DNA from 3 places in the Consotaella aegiceratis genome. Region 1 is predicted to be linked to each of the others. Evidence: predicted binding sites of a transcription regulator. Region 1 holds the regulator's gene; each other region holds the start of a gene.
The links. The regulator PhoB, encoded in region 1, activates phosphate uptake and scavenging genes when phosphate is short. The targets are predictions, from matches to a motif close to TGTCATNNANCTGTCAT.
Positions count from the first base shown of each region.

Region 1 (9,672 bases):
GCATCCGGCATGGACGAAAAGGCCGCCGGCGCCCAGTGCATGGCGGTCCGCAAGGACGGCGCCGCCACCGAGATCTCCGGCGACTATACCGAGACCCTGTCGCGCATCGATGCCGACAAGCAGGCGATCGGCGTGTTCGGCCTGGCCTTCTACGAGCAGAACCAGGACAAGCTGAAGGTGGCCACCGTGTCCGGCATCACGCCGTCGGTGGAGACCATCGCCAAGGGCGAGTACCCGGTGTCGCGTCCGCTCTACTTCTACGTCAAGAAGGCCCACATCGGCGTCGTCCCGGGTCTGGCCGAGTACGTGAACTTCTTCCTGTCCGATCAGATGATCGGCACGGATGGTCCGCTCGCCGACTACGGCCTGGTCCCGGCTCCGGATGCCGAGCGCGACGAGTTCCGCTCGAAGTTCGAGAACGGCGACACGCTGGGCTGACGTCTTGGCGGTCTGGCGGACGATCGGTCCGTCTGGAACCACGGGTATGGCCGTCAGCTCCTCGGGCTGACGGCCACTGTTGAGTGACGGGTGTGTCCATGGCCTCATCGAATGTCGAGGCAGTGCTGCCGCGGGCGCGTCGGGTGTAGGTAGGAGAAACCGGTGTCGACCTTCACCATCATCCTGATCGTATTGTTGATCGCGGCAGTTGGGTTCGTCCTGGCCCTGCGGCGCGGTCACGAACTGGCGTCCCGTTCGGAGCGCCGGCTGCATTCACGCCCGATCTACCACGCCACTTATGTTCTCTCCTGGACGCTGGTGCCGTCGCTTCTCGTGCTGGCGGCCTGGCTGATCGTCTCGCCGATCGTCATCGGGGCCGACCTGCGCGCCGAGGTGCCCGAACAGGACCTTGCCGAAAGCGGCCTGACCGCGGAACTCGCCCACGAGATGGTCTCGGCCATCGGAAAGGGTCTGCGGCTGCTGCCGTCCGACGAGCGCGACCAGGTTTCCGAAACCACCACGATCGAGGAACTGGTGCCGCTTCTGCAGCGGCGCGGCATGCCCGTCGCCTCCTCCTCGAAAAGCTTCATGATCCCGCTGGCGCTGCGCCAGAACCATCTGGAGGACGTAAGCCGCTGGCTGATGACCGCCGTGGTGATCGTGCTGGCGTTGCTCGGCGCCATCTGGGGCTATCGGCGGCTGGCGGTGCGGCTGAGGGCCCGCAACGGCGTCGAGGCGGTGGTGCGCACCGGCCTGATCGTCTGCTCGTCGATCGCCATTCTCACCACGGTCGGCATCGTCCTGTCGATGATCTTCGAGACCTTCGATTTCTTCTCACGCGTGCCGCCGCAGGACTTCTTCTTCGGAACGGTGTGGGATCCGGGCTTCGCGGGGGCCGGTTCGGGCGGCGTCGCCGGCCGGTTCGGCTTCATCCCGCTGTTCGCCGGCACGCTCTACATCAGCGCCGTCGCCATGGCGCTCGCGGTGCCGGTGGGGCTCTTCGCCGCCATCTTCATGGCCGAATACGCCGACGGCCGGACCCGATCGATCGTCAAGCCGCTGCTCGAGGTGCTGGCCGGCATCCCGACCATCGTCTACGGCTTCTTCGCCCTGATCACGGTCGGCCCTTTCCTGCGTGATCTTTCGGCCGAATTGGCCGGGCTCGTCACCGGCAACTACGCCAGTTTCATCCAGGCCCAGAGCGTGTTCACGGCCGGCCTGGTGATGGGCATCATGCTGATCCCCTTCGTCTCGTCGCTGTCCGATGATGTCATTACCGCCGTGCCCCAAAGCCTGCGCGACGGATCGCTGGGGCTGGGCGCGACGGAGTCTGAGACGATCAAGCGGGTGATCCTGCCCGCCGCGCTTCCGGGCATCGTTTCGGCGCTGCTGCTCACCGCCTCGCGCGCCATCGGTGAAACCATGATCGTGGTGCTGGCCGCCGGCGTTGCAGCCAACCTGACGGCCGATCCGTTCCGCGCGATGACGACGGTGACGGTCAAGATCGTCAATCAGTTGACGGGCGACCTGGAGTTCACCTCGCCGCAGACGCTGGTGGCGTTCGCGCTGGGCATGACGCTCTTCGTCATCACGCTCTGCCTCAACATCTTCGCCCTCTACATCGTGCGCAAATATCGGGAGCAGTACGAATGACGGACGCGACCGCCAACGGCTATCGCGCGGCCAGCGCTGCCCCGGCCCGGCGAGATATCGGCATCAAACGGCGCTATGCCGCCGAGCGGCGCTTCCGCTTCTATGGGATGGCGGCCATCGCGATCGGCATCCTCGCCCTGATCGCACTGCTTTGGAGCGTTTTCTCCAAGGGCTACACAGCCTTCTGGCAGACGGAGATCCATGTCCCGATCACCTTTTCGGAACAGGTGATCGATCCCAAGGGCACTGGCGGCAAGGACCAGATGGCCCTGCGCATGGCGGACTATCCGAAGCTCGCCCGCGAAGGCCTCGTCGCTGCTCTCGGCATCGATCCCGAAGACCGCAGCGCGGTGACGGAAGCCAGCAAGCTGATTTCGACCGGGGTGCGCGTCGATCTGCGCGAGATGGTCATGGCCGATCTCACGCTGATCGGCAAGACGCGGGAGGTCTGGCTCTATGCCAGTTCCGAGCTCGACAGCGCCCTGAAAGGCCAATACGACCTCTCGGTCGACGAAAGCCGGCGGCCGATCAGCGACCGACAGCTTCAGTGGGTCGAAAAGCTGAAGGACGAAAGTCGGCTCGAGCAGCGCTTCAACTGGGGCCTGTTCACCTTCGGAGCATCCAGCCGCGCCGAGACGGCGGGCGTCGGCGTCGCCATCGTCGGCTCGTTCTACATGATGCTGATCGTGCTGGTGCTGGCGCTGCCGATCGGCGTCGCGGCCTCGATCTACCTGGAGGAGTTCGCGCCGAAGAACCGATGGACCGATCTGATCGAGGTTAACATCAACAATCTGGCGGCCGTGCCGTCGATCGTCTTCGGCCTGCTCGGCCTGGCGGTGTTCATCAACTGGTTCGGCCTGCCGCGTTCGGCGGCCATCGTCGGCGGCCTGGTGCTCACCTTGATGACGCTGCCGACGGTGATCATCGCCACGCGCGCGGCGTTGAAGGCCGTCCCGCCCTCGCTGCGCGACGCCGCGCTCGGGGTCGGCGCCTCGAAGATGCAGATGGTCTTTCACCACGTCCTGCCGCTCGCCCTGCCGGGCATCCTGACGGGCACGATCATCGGCCTCGCCCAGGCGCTGGGTGAAACGGCGCCGCTGCTTCTGATCGGCATGGTCGCCTTCGTCGCCGACTATCCGGACACGCCGCTGGATGCTTCGACGGCCCTGCCGGTGCAGATCTACATGTGGGCCAACGAAGCCGAGCGCGCCTTCGTCGAGCGGACGTCGGGCGCCATCATCATCCTGCTTCTCTTCCTCGCCGCCATGAATTTGACGGCCATCTTTCTGCGCCGCCGCTTCGAGCGGCGTTGGTAGCAGCAACGGACCCTTGCCATGGAACAGACAGTGCCGACGCAATTTCAGGAGCCGGTCACCAGGGCCAACTGGCCGGTGAAGATGGACGCCAAGGACGTGTGCGTCTTCTACGGAGAAAAGCAGGCGCTCTACAATGTCGATCTGGAGATCCCCGAAAACCAGGTGACGGCCCTCATCGGGCCGTCCGGTTGCGGCAAGTCGACCTATCTGCGCTGCCTCAACCGCATGAACGACACGATCGACATCGCCAGGGTGACGGGCACCATCACGCTCGACGGCGAGGACATCTACGCGCCCGACCTCGACGTGGTGGAACTGCGCGCGCGTGTCGGCATGGTCTTCCAGAAGCCGAACCCGTTCCCCAAATCGATTTTCGACAATGTCGCCTATGGACCGCGCCTGCACGGACTCGCCCGGTCGAAGGGGGAGCTCGAAGAGATCGTCGCCACAAGCTTGCGGCGCGCCGGCCTGTTCGAGGAGGTCAAGGATCGCCTCAACGAACCGGGCACAGGCCTGTCGGGCGGCCAGCAGCAGCGTCTGTGCATCGCCCGCGCCATCGCCGTCTCGCCCGAGGTGATCCTGATGGACGAGCCGTGCTCGGCGCTCGATCCGATCGCCACCGCCAAGGTCGAGGAACTGATCGACGAGCTGAAGGAGAACTTCACCATCGTCATCGTCACCCACTCGATGCAGCAGGCGGCGCGTGTGTCCCAACGAACCGCCATGTTCCATCTCGGCAATCTGGTCGAGGTCGGCCCGACCGAGAAGATGTTCCAGAACCCGGACGACAAGCGCACCCAGGATTACATCACCGGCCGCTTCGGTTGAGCCGGCAGGAGGCACCATGGAAGAACATACCGTCAGATCGTACGACGAAGAGCTGCGCTATATCGTTCGCCGGATTTGCGAGATGGGCGGCCAGGCCGAGCGGCTGGTCGAGCGCTCGGTGACGGCGATGACGCGCAACGACCTGCCGATGGCGGAATCTGTCGTCGTCGAGGACGCGCTGCTCGACGCCGCCCAGCGCGAGCTCGACGAGCGCGCGATCCTCACCATCGCCAAGCGCCAGCCCATGGCGCAGGATCTGCGCGAGATCGTCGGCGCCATCCGCATCTCCAACGACCTGGAGCGCATCGGCGATCTCGGCAAGAACATCGCCAAGCGGGTGATCGCCGTGCACGACCATCCGCAGCCGCTGCAGCTGGTGCGCGGCATCGAGCACCTGTCCGAGCTGACGCTGGAGCAGCTCAAGGAGGTTCTGGACGCCTACGCCACGCGCGACTATCACCGCGCCGAGATGATCCGCGACAAGGACGAGGCGATCGACGCCATGTATACGTCGATCTTCCGCGAACTCCTCACCTACATGATGGAGGATCCGCGCAACATCTCGGCCTGCACGCATCTGCTCTTCAGCGCCAAGAACATCGAGCGGATCGGCGATCACGCGACCAACATCGCCGAGACGATCTACTACATCCGCACCGGCGCCCAGATGCCGATGGAACGCCCCAAGGGGGACCGCACGGCCTCCATGGTGGTTCCGCCGGAGGAGGGGGCAGCGACGACGGACGTCGAGGGTTAGCCGCATGAACGCACGTATTGTGGTGGTCGAGGACGAGGAGGCTCTGGGCCTCATCCTTCGATACAACCTGGAGGCCGAGGGTTATTCGGTCGACACGATCATGCGCGGCGACGAAGCCGACCTGCGCCTCAAGGAAGACGTTCCCGACCTTCTCATCCTCGATTGGATGCTGCCCGGCCTGTCGGGCGTCGAGTTGTGCCGGCGCCTTCGGACCCGGGCGGAAACCGAGCGCCTGCCGATCATCATGCTGACGGCGCGCGGCGAGGAATCGGAACGCGTCCGGGGCCTGTCGGTGGGGGCCGACGACTATGTCGTCAAACCGTTCTCGACGCCGGAGCTGTTGGCGCGGGTTCGCGGCATGCTGCGGCGCGTCAAGCCGGAGAAGATCGCCAGCCAGCTCGCCGCGGGTGACATCGATCTCGATCGCGAGACGCGCCGGGTTCGCCGGGCGGGGCGCGAGATCAAGCTCGGGCCGACCGAGTTCAAACTCCTGGAATTCCTGATGCAGGCGCCCGGCCGCGTGTTCTCCCGCGAGCAGCTTCTCGACGGGGTCTGGGGCCGCGACATCTATGTCGACGAGCGCACCGTCGACGTCCATGTCGGACGGTTGCGCAAGGCGATCAACCGCGGTCGCCAGCGCGATCCGATCCGCACCGTGCGCGGCGCCGGCTATGCCCTGGACGAGCACTTCGCGGCCAAGATGCCGGCCCGTGTCGACGGGGCCGCCGCGAGCAATTGAGGCTCGGGCACTTCCGCGGCGTTGACGACGGGCAGCGGCGCCGGCAAGTGTCTTTCGATGAATGGCTCGATCCCGACCCTATAGACTGGACGATGGTTCGGCATTGGTCGATCTCTGGCGGCAGACATGGATTGCCACCTATGAAGGGCAACTCGGCCGGCCCGCCACCGACAAGATGCTTGCGCAGCTTCGCGACCAGGGCTGTTCGGCGATGATCTCAGGCAACGACGAAACGGCGCTGTGTGCCGTGTGCGACGGCATGATCGTCGGCAGTGCGATTTTCGCCGAGCGGGGAGGGACGGCCTATCTATGGGGCATGTACGTCCATCCCGCATTTCAGCGTCAGGGGATCGGCGAAAGCCTGCTCGCGGCCGTGTCTGCGGCATGCTCCGGCCGGAGACTGGAAGTCCAGGTGCTGAAGACGAGCCTTGCGGCCCTTCTTTTTTATCGAAAAGCTGGATTTTCCGATCTGGGTGAAGTCGAGGCCGACATCATGCTGTCGGTGAAGGCGCAGGTGGTCGTCATGGGGCGGCGTCTCGACTCGGAAGTCTGAGCCGCCGCCTGGGCGTCCGGCCGCCGTTCCGACCTCAGGCCGAAAGCCGCTTGCTCATGTAGACGGTGGTGCCGCCGCGAAACGGCTCTTCGCGGTCGATCCCATAGCCAAGGCGTTCATAGAAGGCGACGTTCTCGGCGAAGGCCTTGTTAGTGTAGAGCTTGATCAGCCGGTACTGGAGTTCGGCCGCCACCGTCTCTGCGCGCGCCATCAAAAGTCGGCCCAGGCCCTGTTTCTGATGCTCGGGCGACACGGCGACATTCTCGATGAGCAGGGCATCGGGGTGGAGAACCAGCTCGACGAGGCCCAGAAGCACACTCTCCCGCTCGGCGAGATCGATGCGATGGGCGGCGACCGCCATCTCATAGTCGGCGGTCATCGGCAAGGGCTCGCGGCCGATCACCGGGACCCACTTGGCATAGGCGCGGCGGGTCAGCTCGCGGACCGCTGCGGCATCACCCAACCGGGCGGTGCGCCACGCGACGGCGTTGCTCATCGCAGCACCGCAGGGCTACGAGGATTTCGACGGGAGGAAAGACGACGGCTCAGCGAACGCGCCGCCGTTCGGAGGGCGGCTGAAAGGCGAGCTTGGCGTGGTAGGTGCAATAGGGCGAGCCGTCGCCCGCATGGTTGCCGCAAAAGCGGAAATCTTCAGAAAGCGGGTCGCCCAGCGGCCATTTGCAGGTCCGCTCGGTCAGCTGCACGAGGGTCAGGTTGCGCGAGATCGGCACGACTTCGCCGTTGCGGGGCTCCTCGACGGTTTCGGCCACCAGGTCCGTCATGGGCTCGGCCTTGAGCGCCGTCGCGCCGACCGAGCGCGGAACCGCCGCCGGACGCTGCTGCGCGATGCGCACGGTCGCTTCCACGCGCCGGGTATCCTCGACGATGGGCTCCACCACCTTGCCGGAATTGGCGGCCTGGCTGACCGCCGGCGCCTTGGCCCGACCCTCGAGCTTCAGCCGATGGACCTTGCCGATGACGGCATTGCGGCTGACGCCGCCAAGCTGAGCGGCGATCTGACTGGCACTCAGCCCCTCGCTCCAAAGCTGTTTGAGAAGCTCGACCCGCTCGTCAGTCCAACTCATCCAGAAAGCTCCTAAATTGGCTCGCTGGTGCGGCGTTCGGAATCCATTATCGTCCCGAGATCGAGATCCCAGGGGACATGGTACTATATGTACTCGATAACTAAAGTCTGCCGCACCAAATCTTGTGTTAATCTAAATTTAGCCCATCGGCTGACTCGCTGACAAGAGTCGGGCGGCCCTGACGAATCGGTTTATCGGTTTTTCCCCAGCTTGTCGGCTCGGTGGCACGGCTCCGACATGGCGATCGGACGGCCGATCGCGACGAGACATGATCGCGCAGCGGCGGGACTTTCATTGACAATTTGCCACGGGGCCGTGGTATACGCATCTTTCTTTAGATGCATGTACGGTGGTGTCGTCGAAGCCTGCCTTAGCGGCAGGCTTCCGTGTTTCGGAGACGGCCCGCATTTCTTGAAGAAGCTAAGCCCATGGCCCCGACGTCCGCAGAGCATTCGCCGCTTTATTCCACCTACGCCCGGGTGAATCTGCGCTTCGAGCGAGGCGAGGGCGTCTGGATCTACACCGACGACGGTCGCCGTTTCATGGATCTGTCGGGCGGCATCGCGGTGAACGCGCTCGGCCATGCCCATCCGCATCTGGTCGAGGTGCTGAAGAGCCAGGCGGAAAAGCTTTGGCACACCTCGAATCTGTTCGAGATCCCGGGGCAGCGGCGGCTGGCCGAGCGGCTGGTCGAGGCGACCTTCGCCGACCGGGTGTTCTTCACCAATTCCGGCGCCGAGGCGCTGGAGGCCTCGATCAAGACGGCGCGGCGCTATCATTACGTCGAGGGCCGTCCCGAACGCTATCGCCTGATCACCTTCGAAGGCGCCTTCCACGGCCGGACGCTGGCGACGATCGCCGCCGGCGGTCAGGCCAAATACCTGGAAGGCTTCGGCCCCAAGGTCGACGGCTTCGATCAGGTGCCGTTCGGCGACATTGCGGCGGTCGAGGCGGCGGTCACCGAGGCGACGGCCGGTATCCTGATCGAGCCGATCCAGGGCGAGGGGGGCATCCGTGCCGCATCGCCGGAGTTCATGCGGGCACTGCGCGACCTGTGCGATCGTCACGGTCTGCTCATGGTGCTCGACGAGGTGCAGACCGGCATGGGCCGCACCGGCCGGCTGTTCGCGCACGAGGCGTCCGGCGTTACCCCGGACATCATGGCGGTGGCCAAGGGCATCGGAGCGGGCTTCCCGCTCGGCGCCTGTCTGGCCACGGAAGATGCGGCGCGGGGCATGACGCCCGGCACCCACGGAACCACCTATGGCGGCAATCCGCTGGCCATGGCGGTGGGCAACGGCGTGCTCGATGTCGTTCTCGCCGACGGCTTCCTGGAGCATGTCCGGGACGTCTCGCTGCTCTTCAAGCAGTCGCTGGCCTCGCTCAAGGACCGGTATCCCGAAATCATCGAGGATGTCCGGGGCGAGGGGCTGCTGCTCGGCATCAAGCCCAAGCTCGGCAATGCGGCTTTTGCGGCCGCGCTGCGCGACCAGGGCGTCCTGACGGCGCTGGCCGGCGAGAATGTCGTGCGCCTGCTGCCGCCGCTGATCATCAAGGCGGACGAGGTCCGCGAGGCGACGGGCCGGATCGAGGCCGCCGCCGCCTCCCTTTCATCAGAGACAGAGCGGCAAGTTGGATGAGTGAGCCCATGTCCAAGTCCCAACAGCCCCGGCATTTCCTCGATATCGCCGAGACCAGCCAGACCGAGCTCCGCTCTATCCTGAACGATGCCGCCAGGCGCAAGGCGCTCGGCCGCGACGGGCCGAAGCCGCTCGACGGCAAGGTGCTCGCCATGGTGTTCGACAAGCCGTCGACGCGCACGCGCGTCTCCTTCGATGTCGGCATGCGCCAGCTCGGCGGCGAGACGCTGTTTTTGTCCGGTGCTGAGATGCAGCTCGGCCGCTCCGAGACGATCGCCGACACGGCGCGCGTGCTGTCGCGCTATGTCGACGTCATCATGATCCGCACGACCCGGCATCAGCGCCTGCTGGAAATGGCCGAATACGCGACGATCCCGGTGATCAACGGGCTGACCGACGACACGCATCCGTGCCAGATCATGGCCGATCTGCTCACTCTGGAGGAAAAGCGCGGGCCGGTGGCCGGCAAGACGATCGCCTGGTCGGGCGACGGCAACAACGTCCTGAACTCGTTCATCGAGGCCTCGGCCGCCTTCGACTTCAAGCTGAAGATCGCGACGCCCGAGGGGTCCGGCCCCGACATGCGCTATGTCGAGAGCGCGCGGGCCAGGGGCGCCAAGATCGTGCTCACCGACGATCCGGTAGAGGCGGTCACGGATGCCG
Region 1 covers NZ_JAZHFT010000013.1:69,864-79,535, forward strand. Annotated here, with positions in the region: gene SMD10_RS11330 (PstS family phosphate ABC transporter substrate-binding protein) at 1-438, shown strand, start outside; gene pstC (phosphate ABC transporter permease subunit PstC) at 601-2,091, shown strand; gene pstA (phosphate ABC transporter permease PstA) at 2,088-3,407, shown strand; gene pstB (phosphate ABC transporter ATP-binding protein PstB) at 3,489-4,235, shown strand; gene phoU (phosphate signaling complex protein PhoU) at 4,252-4,992, shown strand; gene phoB (phosphate regulon transcriptional regulator PhoB) at 4,997-5,731, shown strand; gene SMD10_RS11360 (GNAT family N-acetyltransferase) at 5,793-6,284, shown strand; gene SMD10_RS11365 (GNAT family N-acetyltransferase) at 6,319-6,780, opposite strand; gene SMD10_RS11370 (GcrA family cell cycle regulator) at 6,830-7,369, opposite strand; gene SMD10_RS11375 (aspartate aminotransferase family protein) at 7,798-9,009, shown strand; gene argF (ornithine carbamoyltransferase) at 9,018-9,672, shown strand, end outside.

Region 2 (9,672 bases), on a different contig from region 1:
GTCCATGACATAAGGATAGCCCCACTTTTCCAGGTTCTGGCGCTGACGACGGCTCAGTCGCTCGGGCTGCCGGCGGGCAATCTCGTCGCGGCTTGCAGGCGCCCGGACGACATCGAACTCTCGCACCACGGCCTCTTCCAAGGCGTTCAGGGCCGTCGGCTGGGGGGCGGCGACGAACGCGAAGAACGCGCCGAGCCTGTCGATCGCCACCCGATCGATGCGGAAGGATTGTCGTGCGGCACAGAAGACGGCCATGTGCTGGGTCAAGTCTGCCAGCGTGCAGCCCTCCGCCAGCCGGAACGGCGCCTTGACGGTGGCGTGAAAGCCGTAGCGCGCGGGAGCGGCGACCCGCGGATCGAGATCCGGGTCCGGCTCGCGCGTCGGCCCGCCGGTGAAGGCGTCGCGCCCGAGCCAGACCGCGGCGGCCCGCGTCAGCTCGGCGTCGTCCGGCGGAGTGAAGTAGATGGCTGCGCGCATGGTCGGCTCGATCGGATAGTCTGGCAGGGAGATATTCAGTTCGGGGTGGTCGGCAATGATGCCGGGCAGGGTTTCCGCCGTCAGGCCGATCCGCCGCATTCCTGGATGATTTCGGCCAGCGCTTCGAAGTCCCGGTGGCGTACCGAGGATCGGCGGAACGCCAGGGCCAGCGTCCGCGTCGGCGTGGGCTTGGCAAGCGGCAGAACCGCAACGCCGCCGCTGCGGCCTTCCACGGTCACGGCGATCTGCGGAATGAGGGTCACCCCCAGGCCTTCCGCGACCATGCGCAGGATCGTCGTCAGGCTGGTGGCGCCGAAGCTCGCCAGCCGATCGGGATCGGCGATCTGACACACCTTCAGGGCCTGATCGCGCAGGCAATGGCCCTCTTCGAGCAGGATCAGCCGTTCGCAGGCGATGGCGCCGAGCTGGACAGGGAGAGGGAAGCGGCCCGCATCCGTTTCGGGGACGGCGAGATGAAAGGGGTCGTCGAACAGCGGGATGAGCTCGATGCCGGATTGTTCGTAGGGCAGTGCCAGCACCACGCAGTCGAGTTCACCGGCGTCGAGCGCATCGAGCAGCGAAGTGGTGACGCTTTCGCGGATCTCGACCTCGAGCTGCGGCCGGCGCTCGCGCAGGAGCGGCAATAGCGCCGGCAGGAGATAGGGCGCGACGGAGGCGATGAAGCCGATCTTCAGGCGCCCGCTCAACACCTCGCCATGGTGGCCGGACAGTCCCTCCAGGTCGCGGACCTCCGCCAGGATGTGGCGCACACGGGCCGCCACCACGCCGCCTTCGGGCGTCAGAATGAGGCCATTCGGCCGTCGTTCGACCAGCGGCCCGCCAAAAAATTCCTCCATCTGCGCGATCTGCGCCGACAGGGCAGGCTGGCTGATATTGAGGCGGCGAGCGGCCCGTCCGAAGTGCAGTTCCTGGGCGAGGGCGTCGAAATAGCGCATCTGTCGAATAGTGATCATTGCCATAAGATAACCTGATCGGGCTATCGAGAAAATACGATTGGAAATTATCAGCCTGATATGTTGGAACGGCTTGGAACGGTTTTAAAAAGCGAGGGAGGCCATCATGGCAGACCGCAAGACAATGACCACGTCGGCCGGCGCGCCGGTACCCGACAACCAGAATTCGTGGACTGCGGGGTCTCGCGGTCCGGTGCTCCTGCAGGACTACCAGCTGATCGAGAAGCTGGCGCACCAGAATCGCGAGCGGATCCCGGAGCGCGTGGTGCACGCCAAGGGCTGGGGCGCCTACGGTGTTCTCAAGATCACCGGCGACATCTCCAAGTTCACCAGGGCCAAGGCGCTGCAGCCGGGCGCCGAGACGCCGATGCTGGCCCGCTTCTCGACGGTGGCCGGCGAGCAGGGCGCGGCCGATGCCGAGCGCGACGTGCGCGGCTTCGCGCTGAAGTTCTACACCGAGGACGGCAACTGGGATCTCGTCGGCAACAACACGCCGGTGTTCTTCGTCCGAGACGCCTACAAGTTCCCGGACTTCATCCACACCCAGAAGCGCCACCCCAAGACCAACATGCGCTCGCCGACGGCGATGTGGGACTTCTGGTCGCTGTCGCCGGAAAGCCTGCATCAGGTGACGATCCTGATGTCGGACCGCGGCATCCCGACCGATCCGATGCACATGAACGGCTACGGCTCGCACACCTACTCGTTCTGGAACGACGCGGGCGAGCGCTATTGGGTGAAGTTCCACTTCAAGACCGAACAGGGCCACAAGCACTTCACCAACGAGGAGGCCGACAAAGTTATCGGCAAGACCCGTGAGAGCTATCAGGAGGCACTCTACGGCACGATCGACCGCGGCGAATTCCCGCGTTGGAAGGTCCAGGTCCAGATCATGCCGGAGCTGGATGCCGAAAAGACGCCCTACAATCCGTTCGACCTCACCAAGGTGTGGCCGCATGCGGACTACCCGCCGATCGACATCGGCTATTTCGAGCTGAACCGGAATCCCGAGAACTATTTCTCCGAGATCGAGAACGCGGCCTTCTCGCCGTCCAACATCGTGCCGGGCATTTCCTGGTCGCCGGACAAGATGCTGCAGGCCCGCATCTTCTCCTATGCCGACGCGCACCGCTATCGCCTCGGAACGCATTACGAGACGATCCCGGTCAACCGTCCGCGCGTCGAGGTCGCGCACTATCATCGCGACGGCGTGATGAACACGTTCGGCGGCATCATGACCGGCAATCCGGATGCCTATTACGAGCCGAATTCGATGAACGGCCCGGCCGAGGATCCTTCCGCCAAGGAGCCGGCGCTGCGCATCAGCGGCGACGCCGACCGCTACAACCACCGCGAGGGCAACGACGACTACGGCCAGGTCACGGCGCTCTTCAACCTGTTCGATGCCGGAGAAAAGCAGCGCCTCTTCGCCAACATCGCGGCCGCGATGAGCGGCATTCCCGAAGAGATCGCCGATCGGCAGATCGCCCATTTCGACCGGGTGCATCCGGATTATGGCGCGGGCGTGCGCAAGGCGCGCGCGGAACTGACCGGCCGCGAGCCGGCCATTTCGGTGACGCCGAACACGCCGCAGGAAGCGGCGGAATAGACCATCGGACCGAGAAAATCGGCGGGAATTGGCAGGCGCGGGAGACCGCGCCTGTTTTCGTTGTGTCCCATCCTGGCGGCCGGGCGCGGCGCCGTGCCGTTTTCGGGTCTGTTTTCTTGCCGCCGGACGTGCCACAGAGGGCGCTGCCGACCAGTGCATGGGATGGGACGAATGAGACTTGGCGGACGCATGGCCGCGGCGATCGAGGTGATCGAAGATATCGAGGCGCGCCGCCGCCCGGCGGCGGACGCGTTGAAGGATTGGGGCCTCGGCCATCGCTTCGCAGGCTCCGGCGACCGCGCCGCCATCGGCAACATCGTCTACGACGTGCTCAGGAAACGACGCTCGCTGGCCTGGCGGATGGACGACGAAGCGCCGCGTGCGCTGGTCTTCGCCGCCATGCTCACCGTCTTCGATCAGACACCTGAAAGCCTGGCTGCGGCGCTCGACGGCGATCGTTTCGCGCCGGAGATGCCGAGCGAGGCAGAATTCCAGCGGTTGGCGGCCCGGGACCCCCATGAAGCGCCGCCGTCGATCCGCGCCGACCTGCCGGACTGGGTGGTGCCGCTGTTCGAGCAGGGGCTCGGCGCCGACTGGGTCGACGAGGCGTCGTGCCTCGCGGAACGGCCGCCGCTCGACATGCGGGTGAATACCCTGAAGGCGGAGCGCGGCAAGGTGCTGAAGGCGTTGGATCGCTTTGGTGCCGCCGAGACCGGCTTCGCGCCGTCCGGGCTTCGCATCGCACCGATTACCGGCGACCGGCGACACCCGCACGTGCAGGCCGAGGCGGCCTTTCAGAAAGGCTGGTTCGAGGTTCAGGACGAGGGCTCGCAGCTCGTCACGCTCCTCTCGGGCGCGAACCCGGGTTCGCAGGTGCTCGACTATTGTGCCGGTGCGGGTGGCAAGACGCTGGCGCTCGCGGCGATGTTGGAAAACACCGGGCAGATCCATGCCTATGACGTCGACCGCCAACGCTTGGCGCCGATCTATGATCGCCTCGGTCGCGCCGGCGCACGCGACGTCCAAATTCACGATCCGCGCGCCGACCTGTCGGACCTGACCGGGCGCATGGACCTCGTTCTTCTCGACGCGCCCTGCACAGGAACCGGGACATGGCGTCGCCGGCCGGACGCCAAATGGCGCTTGAGCGATACGGCGCTCGACAAGCGGCTCGCCGAGCAGGATGCGGTATTGGATGCGGCCTCTGCCTTCACCAAGCCCGGAGGCCGGCTCGTCTACATCACCTGCTCGTTGCTGCGCCCGGAGAATGCCGGCCGCATCGAGGCCTTCCTGGAGCGCCATCCGGAGTTCGCGCTGCTGGATGCCACGCGGTCGTGGTCGGAGGCGTTGCCGGACAAGCCCGCTACCTATCGCGCCGACACGATCGGGGAGGGCGCCGTCCTTTCGTTGACCCCGCGCCTGACCGGTACGGACGGGTTCTTCTTTGCCGCTTTGGAACGGAGATCGACATGAACCGCTGGTGGTCGCTCATTGGCTTCCTCGCTCTGACGCTGGGCGGCGGCTGGCTGATCGGCTCGATGACGGAAACCGCCGGCTGGTACCAGGCCCTTGCAAAGCCGTCCTTCACGCCGCCCGACTGGCTGTTTCCCGTGGCCTGGACGGCGCTCTATATCCTGATCGGCATTGCCGGATGGCGCGTGCGCGAAAAGCGGCTGGCCGATCTGCTGTCGCTCTGGTGGATCCAGCTGGCGCTCAACTTCGCATGGACGCCGGTCTTCTTCGTCGTCCACATGATCGCCCCGGCGCTCGTCATCATCTGCCTGCTGTTGGGTGCTGCTGTGGCCTTCGTCGTCATGGCATGGCGCCATGATCGGCTGGCGGCACTCTGCTTCGTTCCCTATGCTCTGTGGGTCGCCTATGCCGCCGTTCTCAATGCGGCCATCTGGTGGTTGAACTGACGTCACTGGACGCGGAAGAGGGTGCTTCATGTCTCTGGCGGAAAAAGCTGAAATCGCCGTCGACGCCATTGCCGGGCGGCGTGTCCTCTTCGTCATGGCCGCCCATGCCGAATACGGCTCCCGGCTGAAGCGGCGAATTCGACCGGTGATGACCGGCGTCGGCCCGATCGAGGCGGCACTGGGGACCGGTCTGGCGCTCCAGGCCCTCGTCGATGCCGGTCGCCGGCCCGATCTCGTGGTCTCGCTCGGCTCGGCCGGCTCGCGCGCGCTGGAACAGGGCGAGGTCTATCAGGTCGTGTCGGTCTCCTGGCGCGATATCGACGCTTCGCCCCTGGGCTTTACCAAGGGTGTGACGCCGTTCGTCGATCATCCCGTGGATACGCCGCTGCCGACGCCGATCGCGCAGGTCGCCAGCGCTCGACTGTCCACGGGCTCCAACATCGTCTCCGGTCCCGCCTACGACGCCATCGACGCGGAGATGGTGGACATGGAGACCTTCGCGGTCCTGCGGGCCTGCCAGCGGTTCAGCCTGCCGCTTGTCGGTCTGCGCGGCATCTCGGACGGCGCGGCCGAACTCCATCACTACGACGACTGGGCGAGCCTGCTGTCGCATATCGACGAACGGCTCGCCGACGCCATCGATCAGCTCGAAGACGCGCTGCCCGCATTTTTCGAAACGCAGCAATCCTGAGAAGGAGCGCGGGCATCGACCCGCGCTCCTTTTGGGTCGTTATTCCGCCTTCAGGAAGTCGCCAACCTCGAGCAGCACGAACTCGTCGTCGTCCGCCTTGTTTAGCGCACGGCCGGCCGAGAACGGAAAGTTGTTGTCATTGCCGACGATGATGTGGGTGTCGTCCGCCTTGTCGACGTTCTCGATGGTGACGAAGGGCATGTCGTAGCCGCCCTCGACGCCGCCCTGGCGCGCCACGCCTTGCGGATCGCGGATATCGAGAAGATCGATATAGCCGATCTTGCGGACCGCCTGGCCGGCGTTCTCGTCGGTCAGCTCGATCTTGGTGATCCGCTTCAGCTTGGCCGGCGTCGCGAAGCAGTCCGAGGCCGGCTCGCCCGTACAGGCTTGGTCGGCCCGGCCGGCGCCGTTGTCGCGCTCGATGATCAGACCGTGGCTGTCGTCGATCATGTTGAAATCGCCGATCGCCACGCCGCCCTCGGCCAGCGGATAGAGCCAGGATCGGCCCGTCCAGTCGCCTTTCGTTGTGTCGAACTCGACGATGCGGAGCGCGGTGCGCCCGTCCTCGACGGTTTCCGCCTTGCCGTCCGTGTAGAGGGGGCCTTCCAGGAGGCCGTAGAGGCGCGATCCGTCCGGCGCGATCGCCATGCCTTCGTAACCGCCCGAGCGCTTCAGATTGAAGGCGGGCATCGCTTCCGTCGGATTGCCGGGCAGCCGGATGGTCGGATTGTCCGGCGAGAGAACGTCGATGTTGCCGACCTTGGTCGGATGCACCTCCTGCAGATGGCCTTGCGAGTCGAACTTCAGGATGTAAGGGCCGAACTCCTCGCCGACCCAGAAGCCGTCGGCCACCGGCTGGATCGATTCCACGTCGAAATCGGCGCCGGTGAGATAGCGCGTGTCCGAGCCCTCCATGGTGATCGGGAAGGGCGCCACCTTGTCGGGGTCCGACAGGAAGATCGTCTCCTGGCGATCGACCGTGCCGGCGTCCCAGTCGAAGGCGAGATGATGCAGCATCAGCATCGAATCGCTGGAATTGATCTGCGAACCGAAGCCGTTGTCCGACAGGCTCCAGAACGTGCCGTCGTCCATCGCCTTGATGCCGGAAAAGCCCTGAAGGCTCTGGCCCTCGATCGGAAGGCCGTAGCCGGTGGCGCGGACGCCGTCCTTGCCCTTCATGGCGCCGAGTTCGGCCGTGCGCTTGCGATCGGGTGTGGTGAATTTGCCGGCCTGCCGGAGATGGGCCGGAGCGTCTTCGGGGACGGCGACGGCCGAATCGGCCGGCAGGATGGCCTGGGCCGCCAGCACGGCCTCGAACCGGTGTCCTTCGGAGGATTGAGCCAGGACCGGCGGCGCGAGGTGGAGCACGGTCAGGGCCGTGGCGGCGGCGAGAAGCGGTTTCATGCGCGGTTTCTCCTGATGATGGGACGCAAGGAGAAAATCCGCTTTGGGTAACGCGCGATTGACGCCGCGATGACGGCTCGGTGACGATGATGGACGCTTGAACAGAAAAGGGTCGGCATCGCTGCCGGCCCCGGGATTCCCTATTGCATCGATTGGCGGCTGCAACAGCAGCGCCCATCGGTTGGGCCGTCAGGCGGCTTTCTTGTTGACCTTGGATTCGGCGATCTTCGTCAACTTGTCGTCGGCCGCATATTCTTCCTTCAGGGTCTCGCCGAGAAGGTTGATGGCCTCCTTGTGGCCGAGCGTCTCGGCCCACGACACCAGCGTGCCGTAGCGCGTGATCTCGTAGTGCTCGACGGCCTGGGCCGCGGCGATCAGGGCGGCATCGAGGGTCTCGGTGTCCTCGATTTCGTCCATCAGCTCCTCGGCTTCCGAGACGATGCCCTCGATGGCCGGGCATTTCTCGGCTTTCGGCTTTTCGCCAAGCGCCTTGAACACGGATTCCAGACGATCGACGTGTCCTTTGGTCTCTTCGAGATGACTTTCGAAGGCTTTCTTCACGTCGGCCGACGCGACTTTCTTCACCATCTTCGGCAGAGCCTTGGTGATGGTCTTCTCGGCGTAGTAGATATCCTGCAGGGTATGCAGAAAAAGGTCGTCCAGCGTCTTTACGGGCATGGTCAACTCTCCTGAAAAACAATCGGCCTTGCTGGCCGTCGCCTGTCAACGGACCTTCTTCGACCACGTTCCCCGCTGCCGCAGGCTGAATCCATAGCTGTGACTGAAGCATCGCGCCATCTTGCCTTCCGCCCGTCTCTTGCTTAAGGCCTCGTCATGACAGCCCATCCAGAAACCGTCCTGATCATCGACTTCGGCAGCCAGGTCACGCAGCTGATCGCCCGGCGCGTCCGCGAAGCCGGCGTCTACTCCGAAATCGTCCCCTTCCAATCGGCCGAGGAAGGTTTTGCCCGGCTGAAACCGAAGGCGGTGATTCTCTCTGGATCGCCCGCGTCGGTCACGGACGCCGACGCGCCGGGCGCGCCGCAATCGATCTTCGAATCCGGCTTGCCGGTGCTTGGGATCTGCTACGGCCAGCAGACCATGTGCGCCCAGCTCGGGGGCCATATCGAGGGCGGTCTCCATCGCGAGTTCGGCCGTGCCTTCGTGGAAGTCGAAAAGGCCTCGCCGCTGTTCGATGGAATCTGGGCCGAGGGCACGCGTCATCAGGTCTGGATGAGCCACGGCGACCGGGTCACCCGTCTACCCGAAGGGTTTGAGGTGATCGCCGTCTCGCCGGGGGCGCCGTTCGCCGCCATCGCCGATGAGCGGCGCCGCTTCTATGGCGTGCAGTTCCACCCCGAAGTGGTGCATACGCCGGACGGCGCGCGACTGATCTCCAATTTCGTCCACCGCATCGCCGGATGTGCCGGCGATTGGACGATGGCGGCCTTCCGCGAGCAGGCGATCGCCGACATCCGCGCCAAGGTGGGATCGGACAGGGTCATCTGCGGTCTGTCCGGCGGCGTCGACTCGGCGGTCGCGGCGGTGCTGATCCACGAGGCGATCGGCGACCAGCTCACCTGCATTTTCGTCGACCATGGCCTGCTCAGGATGAACGAGGCCGAGGAGGTCGTCGATCTCTTCCGCCGCGCCTACAATATTCCGCTGGTTCACGTGAAGGCGGCCGACACCTTCCTGGGTGCGCTGGAAGGCGAATCCGATCCCGAGGTCAAGCGCAAGACGATCGGGCGCCTGTTCGTCGAGACGTTCGAGGCGGAAGCGAAGAAGCTCGGCGGCGCCGATTTCCTGGCTCAGGGCACCCTCTATCCGGACGTGATCGAAAGCGTCTCCTTCACCGGCGGCCCGTCGGTTACGATCAAGAGCCACCACAATGTCGGCGGCCTGCCCGAGCGCATGAACATGAAGCTGGTGGAGCCGCTGCGCGAACTCTTCAAGGACGAAGTGCGGGCACTCGGCCGCGAACTCGGCCTCCCGGAAGCATTCGTCGGCCGCCATCCTTTCCCCGGACCCGGTCTCGCGATCCGCTGCCCGGGCGGGGTGACCCGCGAAAAGCTCGACATCCTGCGCCAGGCCGACGCGATCTATCTCGACGAGATCCGCAAGGCCGGCCTCTACGACGCCATCTGGCAGGCCTTCGCCGTTCTCCTGCCGGTGCAAACAGTAGGAGTGATGGGCGACGGGCGCACTTACGAATATGTCTGTGCGCTGAGAGCCGTGACCTCAGTCGACGGCATGACGGCCGACTTTTACCCCTACGACATGGAATTCCTGGGCAGCGCGGCAACCCGCATCATCAACGAGGTGCGCGGCATCAACCGCGTCGTCTACGACGTCACCTCCAAGCCGCCGGGCACCATCGAGTGGGAATGATTCAGGCCGTGCCGGGAATATCCGGCGGCGCGCCGGGATGCGATACAAGTCATTGAAAGAAATAATAAATATCAACATGGCCTTTCGTGAGCTATCACCCCGCAAGCGTTATGGATGACGGACCGGGCGACGGACTTTCGAAACCTTGCTGCAGATCGAAAATGAAAATACCGTCAACGATGTGAAAGCCGCTGACGGACTTTTTTT
Region 2 covers NZ_JAZHFT010000039.1:2,276-11,947, reverse strand. Annotated here, with positions in the region: gene SMD10_RS20085 (DUF1045 domain-containing protein) at 1-576, opposite strand, end outside; gene SMD10_RS20080 (LysR substrate-binding domain-containing protein) at 558-1,457, opposite strand; gene katA (catalase KatA) at 1,558-3,060, shown strand; gene SMD10_RS20070 (RsmB/NOP family class I SAM-dependent RNA methyltransferase) at 3,232-4,533, shown strand; gene SMD10_RS20065 (TspO/MBR family protein) at 4,530-4,979, shown strand; gene SMD10_RS20060 (5'-methylthioadenosine/S-adenosylhomocysteine nucleosidase) at 5,008-5,670, shown strand; gene SMD10_RS20055 (esterase-like activity of phytase family protein) at 5,710-7,074, opposite strand; gene SMD10_RS20050 (YciE/YciF ferroxidase family protein) at 7,264-7,752, opposite strand; gene guaA (glutamine-hydrolyzing GMP synthase) at 7,909-9,465, shown strand.
Region 2: SMD10_RS20055 (esterase-like activity of phytase family protein) is a predicted target of PhoB. The motif match lies at 7,144-7,160, and genes of this name have one in related genera.

Region 3 (9,672 bases), on a different contig from region 1:
GAGCCTCGCCTATCCCGCGGCCGATATTCCGGTCGTGCAGGTGTCGGTCGATCCTCAGGGCGGTCCGGAGCATCACGTTCGGCTCGGCGAGGCGCTGGCATTTCTGCGCGATCGGGACGTCCTGCTGGTGGGATCGGGCTCGTTCACCCACAATCTGCGCGAGGCCTTCGGCAACATCCGCAGCGGCCGCCGCGAGGCCGAGACGCCGGCATGGGTTTCGGCCTTTGCGGATTGGATGACGGATCGGATCCTGGCGCATGACCTAGCGGCAGCCATGGACTATCGTGCCCAGGCACCGTTCGCGGTCCAGAACCATCCGAGCGACGAGCATCTGATGCCGCTGTTCGTCGCTTGGGGCGCGGCCGGAGCGAAGGCGAACGCAAGGCGTCTGCACACCAGCCGCGACTTCGGCGCCCTTTTCATGGATGCCTTTGCCTTCGACTAGAAACGAATGCTAGTCGTCGGAATTCACGTCGTGGCCCGGAGGCTCGCGGCGGCCCGCCGAAATGGCTTTGAGCGGCAGCAATCGGGGACCGGTCTTGCGGTTGTTCCACCAGGACCGCCGGATGAGAGCCGGGCCCCACTGCCGCCAGGCGAACCAGGCGGCAAGCGCGACGGCGATGACGCCAAGCGTGATGCCGACCCCGCGCTCCATCAGCTCCAGATGGCTGAACACGGTTCCGATCGAATAGCCGAAGACGTAGCCGATGGTCGTGAAGATGCCGGCCCACAGCGCCGCGCCGACGAAGTTCAGAAGCGCAAAACGAACGATGCTGATGCGCGACATTCCGAGCGCGATCAGTCCGGGCACCCGCAAGCCGTAGATATAGCGGTTCACGATGACGAAGAAAGCCTGATAGCGCTCCACGAGACGCAGCGCCCTGGAGAATTTCGGCCGCGCCTTCCATCTCGCCACCCAGCGGTGGCCGGAAAAGAATCGCGCAAAGAGGAAGACCGCGAGGTCGCCGAGGAACGAGCCGATAAAGGCGAGGCCGACCATGAACTCGAACGGATAAACGCTGCGATAAGCCAGGAAGCCGCCGATGATCGCGAAGACCTCGCCCTCCAGGAAGGTGCCGGCGAAGACGATGATGGGTCCGAACTGGCTGATAAGCTGGAGGATCTCGTACACGCTGTCTCCGCGCGGTCATTCCCGGCAGCCGCGGCTGCCAAACGCCTGAATGCCGATACTCGCCTTTCGGCGGAATGCAAGGTCTGCCGCCCCGATCCGGTTAATGGAGGTCGCTTCGCCGCTTGGGCGCGAACCTTCGGTACCGGGGACGGTCAACCTTGCGTTTCTGACGAAAGAACTCCCGTGACCGTCATATGGGGTCTCACGCCCCGATGCCAACAGCTTTGACACGCGACTGCGCCGAACATGAGGCGTTGCGGCGAAAACCGTTCGGTCGTCCATTCAATTGGGTTTCCGGGACGACGCCGCCACGCCATTCGGCTATGGGAGGCAGAGACCATGCCACCGTTCTGGATTTGAGCCGCCCAATGTTCGAAACGCCGTCTCCCGATTCGGTCGCCACTCTCTGCCTGGTGCTGGGATTGCTGTTTCTCTTGCGATGCGGTCTGGTCCTGCGTCGTCTCATGGACGGCGGACAGAAGCATGGGCGCGGCCTGTGGCAGCGCATCACCAAGGCCGGCGGCTTCGGCGCCGACAACGAGCCGGAACGTCGCCTTGCCGCGCGCCAGCTCTATATTGCGGTCGTTCTCTTGTCGGCCGGCCTCGTCCTCTTTGGCTGGCGCCTCGCCACAGGCGAGGCCATCGCCATAGCGCTCTGAGACACACTCCTCCTCAGTGCGGGGCCGACGCCGATCGGGAGTCTTTCGATGCCTTCATTCCTGCGCTTCCTGGCGGACAATTTCCGCTGGCTGGCCGGCGGTTTTCTGCTCACGCTGTTTTCGTCCTTCGGCCAGACCTACTTCATTTCGCTGTCCAGCGGCGAAATCCGCCGCGCCTTCGATCTCTCCAACGGCGGCTTCGGCGCGCTTTACATGCTGGCGACGCTCGGCAGCGCGCTGACGCTGCCGGTGCTCGGACGCGTCATGGACCGCTATCCGGCGGCCATCGTGGCGGCGGGCACGATGCTGATGCTGGCGGTCGCGACGATTCTCATGGGATTTGCCGGCGGCGCGGTTATGCTGGTTCTCGCGCTCTACCTTCTGCGCCTGTTCGGCCAGGGCATGATGACGCAGACGGCGTTGACCTCGACCGGGCGATGGTTCGCGGCCAACCGGGGCCGCGCCGTGTCGCTCGTCACGCTCGGCCAGCAGGTGGGCGAGGGCATCTTTCCGTTCCTGTTCGTGGTGGCCGCCGGAGCCCTTGGCTGGCGCGGCGGCTGGTTCGCCTGCGCGGCGCTGCTCCTCGTTCTGGCGCTGCCGCTGGGCGTCATGCTTCTGAAGGTCGAGCGCAATCCGGCGGGCGATGTCGTGCCGACGAGACAACGGGCCGGACGAGACTGGACGCGCGCCGAGGTCCTGCGCGATCCGAACTTCTATGTGCTCTGCTCGGGTGTGCTGGCGCCGCCTTTCGTGGCCACGACGATCTTTTTTCATCAGGTCTATCTGACTGAACTGCGGGGTTGGCCGCTGGGCATCTTCGCCGGCGCGTTCGTGGTGATGTCCGCCACGACGGTGGTGACCACGCTCACCGCGGGTTGGCTGATCGACCGGTTCACGGCGATCCGCCTGCTGCCGACCTTTCTCCTGCCTCTCGGGCTCGCCTGCTTTGCGATCGCCTGGCTCGATCAGGCCTGGACCATCCCCCTGTTCATGATGCTGCTCGGCATCAGCTTCGGCTTCTCCTCGACGCTGATCGGCGCGCTCTGGCCGGAGATCTACGGCACGCGCGAACTCGGATCGATTCGTTCGGTGGTGGTCGCCATGATGGTCTTCGCCACCGCGCTCGGACCGGGGCTCACCGGCTGGCTCATCGACATCGGCGTTTCCTATCCATTGCAGCTCGCAGCGATGGGCGTCTACGCCTTTGCCGCCGCCGGCGCGATGGTCCTGGTCTCACGCCGCTACCGGGATCGTCGCATGATCGAAGCGATGGAATTGCCAGGCTGAGGCGAACCGGAGTAGGGAGGCGCATGACCGTCACCGTCCGCTTCGCGCCGTCTCCCACCGGCTATCTTCACATCGGCAATCTTCGGCCCGCGCTGTTCAATTGGCTGTTCGCCAAGGCGAGGGGCGGGACTTTCATTCTGCGCTACGACGACACCGACCAGGCGCGTTCGCGGCAAGAATATTCCGATGCGATCCTTCGCGATCTCGGCTGGATCGGCATCGAACCGGACCGGATCGAGTACCAGTCGCGACGGATCACCCTTTACGATGCTGCAGTCGAGCGACTGAAGGCAGCCGGCGTTCTCTACCCCTGTTACGAAACGCCGGAAGAGCTGGACGCACGGCGTCGACGCCGGCGCGTGCGCGGGCTGCCGCCCATCTACGGACGCGAGGCGTTGCGGCTGACGGAGGCGGAAAAGGCCGCCTTCGAGGCGGAGGGACGCCAGCCGCATTGGCGGTTTCTGCTGCCCAATTTCGGTGACGACGTCTTTGCACCGGTGCGCACGGAGATCGTCTGGGAAGATCTCGTGCGCGGGCCGCAGACGGTCGATCTCGCCTCGCTCTCTGATCCCGTCCTGGTACGCGCCGACGGCAGCTATCTCTACACGCTGCCTTCGATCGTCGACGACGGCGATTTGGGCGTCAGCCACGTCATCCGTGGCGACGACCACGTGACGAACACCGGCGTTCAGATCGCCATCTTCCGGGCGCTCGGCCTCGCCGTGCCCGCGTTCGGACATCACAATCTGCTCACCACCGTCGACGGCGAGGGTCTGTCCAAACGGTCGGGCGCGCTGTCGCTCGGAACGCTGCGCGAGCAGGGCTACGAGCCGATGGCGGTGGCCTCGCTCGCCGTCCAGGTCGGACTCTCCGGGGCGATCGAGGCCTTGCCGGATCTCGAAGCCCTGGCGCGGCGTGTGGACTTCGAGGCGATTTCCGGCGGGGCCTCGAAATTCGATCCGGCCGAACTCGATCGGCTCAATAGCGACATCGTGCATGCGCTCGACTACGCTGCCGTGGCCGAACGGCTGCGGGCGATCGACGTGCCGGACGGTGAGGCCGAAGCGTTCTGGCTGGCCGTGCGCGCGAACTGCGCCAAGGTCGCCGACGCCGCGTCCTGGCGCGGCATCGTTTTTGGCGAACTCGCGCAGCGACCGGATTTCGACGCCGACGACACCGCCTTCCTGCAGGAGGCCTTCGCCTTGCTGCCCGAGGACCCCTGGGACGCCGGTGTCTGGAGCGAGTGGACAGGCCGCGTCAAAGCGGCGACCGGGCGCAAGGGCAAGGCACTGTTCATGCCGCTGCGCATGGCCTTGACCGGCCTCGACCACGGGCCAGAGCTCAAGGATCTGCTGCCACTGATCGGACGGCAGCGGGCGCTCGCCCGTCACCCATAGCCCGTCTGGCCGCCGAAACGCTGGACGGGAAAGCCCGAGGCTAAGGCCTGCTGCCTAAACAGGCCTTAGCCTCGTGCCGTTACTTGCGCTCGACGGCTTCTGCCACCGCGATCGCCGCCATGTTGACGATGCCGCGGCCCGTGACGGATGGCGCCAGGATGTGAGCCGGCTTGGCCGGGCCCAAGAGCACGGGGCCGACATGCAGGGCGTCGGTCATGGCCTGCACTACCGTGAGCGTGATGTTCGCCGCATCGAGATTCGGGAAGACCAGCAGGTTGGCCTCGCCGGTCAACGTGGTGTCGGGCATCAGGCGGCGGCGCAGCGGCTCCGACAGTGCGGCATCGCCATGCATCTCGCCGTCGATCTCGAGGTCCGGGGCCTGCGCGCGGATCAATGCGAGCGCATCGCTCAGCTTGCGCGTCTGGCAGGTGTCGTCGCTGCCGAAGTTGGAATGCGAGATCAACGCCACCTTCGGCTCGATGCCGAAACGCCGAATGGCCGTTGCGGCGTGGACCGTCATCTCGGCGAGATCTTCGGCGCTCGGATCGCGCTGGACGTAGGTATCGAGGAAAAACTTCGTGCCCTGCTGTGCGATCAACGCGCTCATGGCGGCAAATTTCCGGGTCCCGTCGGCCGCGCCGAGGACCTGGATGATGTCGCGGACATGGCCGGAGAACTGGCCTTCGAGGCCGCACAGCAGCGCATCGGCCTCGCCGCGCGAGACGGCGATGGCACCGATCACCGTGGTGTTGGTGCGCACCAGGGTTCGAGCCGTGTCGGGATGCACTCCCTTGCGGCCGACCTTGGCGAAGTAGTGGTCGACATATTCGCGATAGCGCGGGTCGTCCTCGGGGTTGATGATCTCGAAATCGTCCTTCGGACGGATTCTGAGACCATAGCGCTCGATGCGTGCGGCAATGACGCTGGGACGCCCGATCAGGATCGGCTGGCCGATCGATTCTTCGAGGATCGTCTGTGTTGCCCGCAGAACGCGCTCGTCCTCGCCGTCGGAGAAGACGATCCGCTTGCCGGAATTGCGCGCGATCTGGAAGACCGGCTTCATCATCAGCTGCGACCGGAAGATGAAGCGGTTGAGCTTTTCGGTGTAGGCCTCGAAATCGGTGATCGGCCGGGTGGCGACGCCCGAGTCCGCGGCCGCCTTGGCGACGGCGGGGGCGATCTTCAGGATCAGCCGGGGGTCGAACGGCGTCGGAATGAGATAAGTCGGGCCGAAAATCGGCGTCTCGGAGCCATAGGCCTGGGCCGCCGCCTCCGAAACCTCCTCGCGCGCCAGCGCCGCGATCGCGTCGACGGCGGCCTTCTTCATCTCCTCGTTGATGGCCGTGGCGCCGCAATCCAGCGCGCCGCGGAACATGAAGGGGAAGCACAGCACGTTGTTGACCTGGTTCGGGAAGTCCGAGCGGCCGGTGCAGATCATGGCGTCCTCGCGCACGGCGCGCGCCTCGTCCGGCATGATCTCCGGCGTGGGGTTGGCGAGGGCCATGATCAACGGCCGATCCGCCATCTTGGCGACCATATCGGGCTTCAGCGCGCCGGCCTTCGAAAGGCCGAGGAAGATGTCGGCGCCCTCCATCGCGTCGCTCAGCGTGCGCGCCTCGGTCGGGCGGGCATAGAAGGCCTTGGAATAGTGCATCTCGCCGGGGCGGCCTTCGTAGACGACGCCCTTGGAATCGCAGACGAGGATATTTTCCTTGCGAGCGCCGAGCGCGACCAGAAGGTTGAGGCAGGCGATCGCGGAGGCGCCGGCGCCCGAGGCGACGATCTTGACCTCTTCCAGCTTCTTTTCGGCGAGCATGAGTGCATTGCGGATGGCGGCCGCCACGATGATCGCAGTGCCGTGCTGGTCGTCGTGGAAGATCGGGATGCCCATGCGTTCGACCAGCCGCTTCTCGACCTCGAAGCATTCGGGCGCCTTGATGTCCTCGAGGTTGATGCCGCCGAAGGTCGGCTCCAGCGCCGAGATGACCTCGACCATGCGATCGATGTCCGGCGCGTCGATCTCTATGTCGAAAACGTCGATGTCGGCGAACTTCTTGAACAGAACCGCCTTGCCCTCCATCACCGGCTTGCCGGCGAGAGGACCGATATTGCCGAGGCCGAGCACGGCGCTGCCGTTGGAGATGACGGCGACGAGGTTGGAGCGGCTGGTGTAATCGGCGGCCAGCGACGGATCGTCGGCAATCGCCAGACAGGGGGCGGCGACACCCGGCGAATAGGCGAGGGCGAGATCGCGCTGGTTTCCGAGCGGCTTGGTGGCCCGGATGGCCAGCTTTCCGGGACCGGGATAGCGATGGTAGAAAAGCGCCTGCTGGTTCAGATCGCCGCCTTTCGACGGGCTGCTTTTGTCGGTCGTAGACATGGAATTTCCCTCTCCCGCTCGCGCGGTGCCAATTGCTGTCCTCCGCAAGGCACACCGAGCCCGACTCCAGGCGGAGTCTCCCTTATTCTTTTAGCCCAACCGCGGGCGCTGGTGAAACCTCAATCGGAGGAGTGCGACGATATTGAATCGGCTTGCGTCGCAAAACTTCGAAATCCGTGTGCGGAAGGCTGCGTCATACGACTGATACGTGAATCGGGCATGGGGAGCCGCGACCAAGAAGCATAGGTGGCAGACCGATGTCCACGACGCACCAACCGAGCGGGGCGAGACATTTCCGGGCGCTCTTCATTTCCGACGTCCATCTCGGCTCGAAGGCGGCGCAAGCCGAATTGCTTGTGGATTTCCTTCGACGCCACGACGCCGAGACGATCTATCTGGTCGGCGACATCGTCGACGGCTGGCGCCTGAAGCGCAACTGGCATTTCCCGCAGCTGCACAACGATGTGGTCCAGAAGATTTTGCGAAAGGCGCGCAAGGGCAGCCGGATCATCTATATCCCCGGCAATCACGACGAATTCCTGCGCGAGTTTCTCGGCGAGCATTTCGGCGGCATCGAGGTCAAGGCGAGCCATGTCCACGAGACCGCCGACGGCCGCCGCTTTCTGATCATGCACGGCGACGAGTTCGACGTCGTGGTGCGCAATGCGCGCCTGCTCGCCTATCTGGGCGATTGGGCCTACGACGCGGCGATCGCCATCAACGTCGTCTTCAACACGGTCCGGCGCAAGCTCGGTTTTCCCTACTGGTCGTTTTCTGCCTGGGCCAAGCTCAAGGTGAAAAATGCGGTCAGCTTCATCGGCGCCTTCGAAGACGCTTTGGCGGAAGAGGCGCGACGCCAGAATTGCGATGGCGTGATCTGCGGCCATATCCATCACGCGGTGATCGGCGAACGCGCCGGCATCGAGTACGTCAACACCGGCGACTGGGTCGAAAGCTGCACGGCGGTTGCCGAGCGCCACGACGGCGCATTCGAGCTGATCCGCTGGACGGAACTGCGCGGTCCGCTCACCGCGCCGCAGGACAAGGCCGCGGCGCGCAGCCGCGAACCGGAGCCAAGGCCCGTCGCTATCGGAGAAGCGGCGTGATGCGAATTCTGATCGCCACCGATGCGTGGTTTCCGCAGATCAACGGCGTGGTGCGCACGCTGTCGAACCTCGTTGCCGAACTGCAGAAACGTGACATCGAGGTGCTGGTGGTCTCGCCGCAGGATTTTCGCACGATCCCGTGTCCGAGCTATCCGCAGATCCGTTTGGCACTCGCCCGCTCGGCGGTTCTGTCGCAGCGAATCGCGGCCTTCGATCCTCATGTCGTCCATATCGCCACCGAGGGGCCGATCGGCCTTGCGGCACGCCGGGCGACGCTCAGGGCAGGGCGGGCCTTCACGACGAGCTTTCATACGCGCTTTCCCGAATATCTGCGGCGGCGGGCGCCGATTCCCGAGCCGGTGACCTATTCCTTCCTGCGGTGGTTTCATCGGCCCGCGGCCGCCTGCCTCGTGCCCAGTGATACCGTCCGGCAGTCGCTGGCGGCCAAGGGTTTCGGCAGACTGGTGACCTGGCCGCGCGGGATCGACGAATCGCTGTTTCGTCCGCGCCAAAGCCTGGATCTCGGACTGAAGCGGCCGATCTTCCTGACGGTGTCGCGGCTGGCGCCGGAGAAGAACATCGAGGCCTTTCTCGACCTCGATCTGCCGGGCTCGAAGCTGGTCGTCGGCGATGGGCCCTCCTTCAAGGATCTGGTTCGACGCTATCCCGACGTGCATTTCGCGGGCTCCCAGACCGGCGAGAGGCTGGCGCAGTACTACAGCACCGCGGACGTGTTCGTATTCCCGTCGAAGACCGACACCTTCGGCATCGTCCTGATCGAAGCCCTGGCCTGCGGCGTGCCGGTTGCCGCCTATCCCGAACCGGGGCCGCTCGACGTGATCGCGGCGACCGGCGCCGGCCATATATCGGGCGATCTCAGAACCGCCTGCCTGCAAGCCCTGACGCTGGATCGCGCCGCTGCTCTGGAGCGTTCGCGCGCCTTCCGTTGGGAGGCTTGCGCCGACGTCTTCCTGTCTACGGTGGCGCAGCGACTGCCAGGCATCGATGCTGAGATGCTGCCGCTGGCAAGCTGATCCGGCGGTTTTTACCCGTCGATGCTGGCTCGGGATCTCCCGGCTCCGAGCAGGCTGCGCCTTTGCGGTGTTGCCGACGCACGACGCTTCCTCCAAAAAACCGCTCGCTTTGTGTCATGGTACGGCGCGTGCCATGACAGACCGTTAACGGGCTATTAAGTTCCGCAGCGAACTGCCGGCGCTCTGTGCTAAGGCGGTGCTGGCGATCGAGGATGGGGCCGTGGGGCCCGCCATCGACAACGAGGTTGAGTCCGAATGCCGAAATGCCCGACAGCGCGTTCGTATCCGTTCCTTTGCTGCGACGAAGGTCCGGGTTCCACGTGGGCGTCGGCGGTCGCTGACGATTGCGACATCCGGATCTGCCGGTCTCGTTCCGCCTTCCGGAGCAGAGCGGCTTGAGCGCGGCCGAGACGACTGATTCGTCCGTCGAGGACGCCGGCGAGCGTTTGCACCCCCTGTTTCAGCAGGTGACGCCTCCAAGCCTGACGGCCGATCGGGAGGGCGACCGGATCGTGCTTCGCCTGGCTGGCGACTGGCTGGCCCGGACCGTGGGATCCGTCGAGAAGACGGTGGCCGAGACCGAACAGGCGGAGCTCGGCAACACGCTGGTTCTGGACTGCTCGGAGACGGGCCGCATCGACACGGCGGGCGCCTATCTGGTCGAGCGCCTGTCGCGA
Region 3 covers NZ_JAZHFT010000019.1:37,767-47,438, forward strand. Annotated here, with positions in the region: gene SMD10_RS13900 (DODA-type extradiol aromatic ring-opening family dioxygenase) at 1-445, shown strand, start outside; gene SMD10_RS13905 (DedA family protein) at 455-1,132, opposite strand; gene SMD10_RS13910 (hypothetical protein) at 1,501-1,791, shown strand; gene SMD10_RS13915 (MFS transporter) at 1,840-3,078, shown strand; gene gltX (glutamate--tRNA ligase) at 3,102-4,475, shown strand; gene SMD10_RS13925 (NADP-dependent malic enzyme) at 4,555-6,855, opposite strand; gene SMD10_RS13930 (UDP-2,3-diacylglucosamine diphosphatase) at 7,113-7,961, shown strand; gene SMD10_RS13935 (glycosyltransferase family 4 protein) at 7,961-8,995, shown strand; gene SMD10_RS13940 (ABC transporter permease) at 9,391-9,672, shown strand, end outside.
Region 3: SMD10_RS13930 (UDP-2,3-diacylglucosamine diphosphatase) is a predicted target of PhoB. The motif match lies at 7,047-7,063, and genes of this name have one in related genera.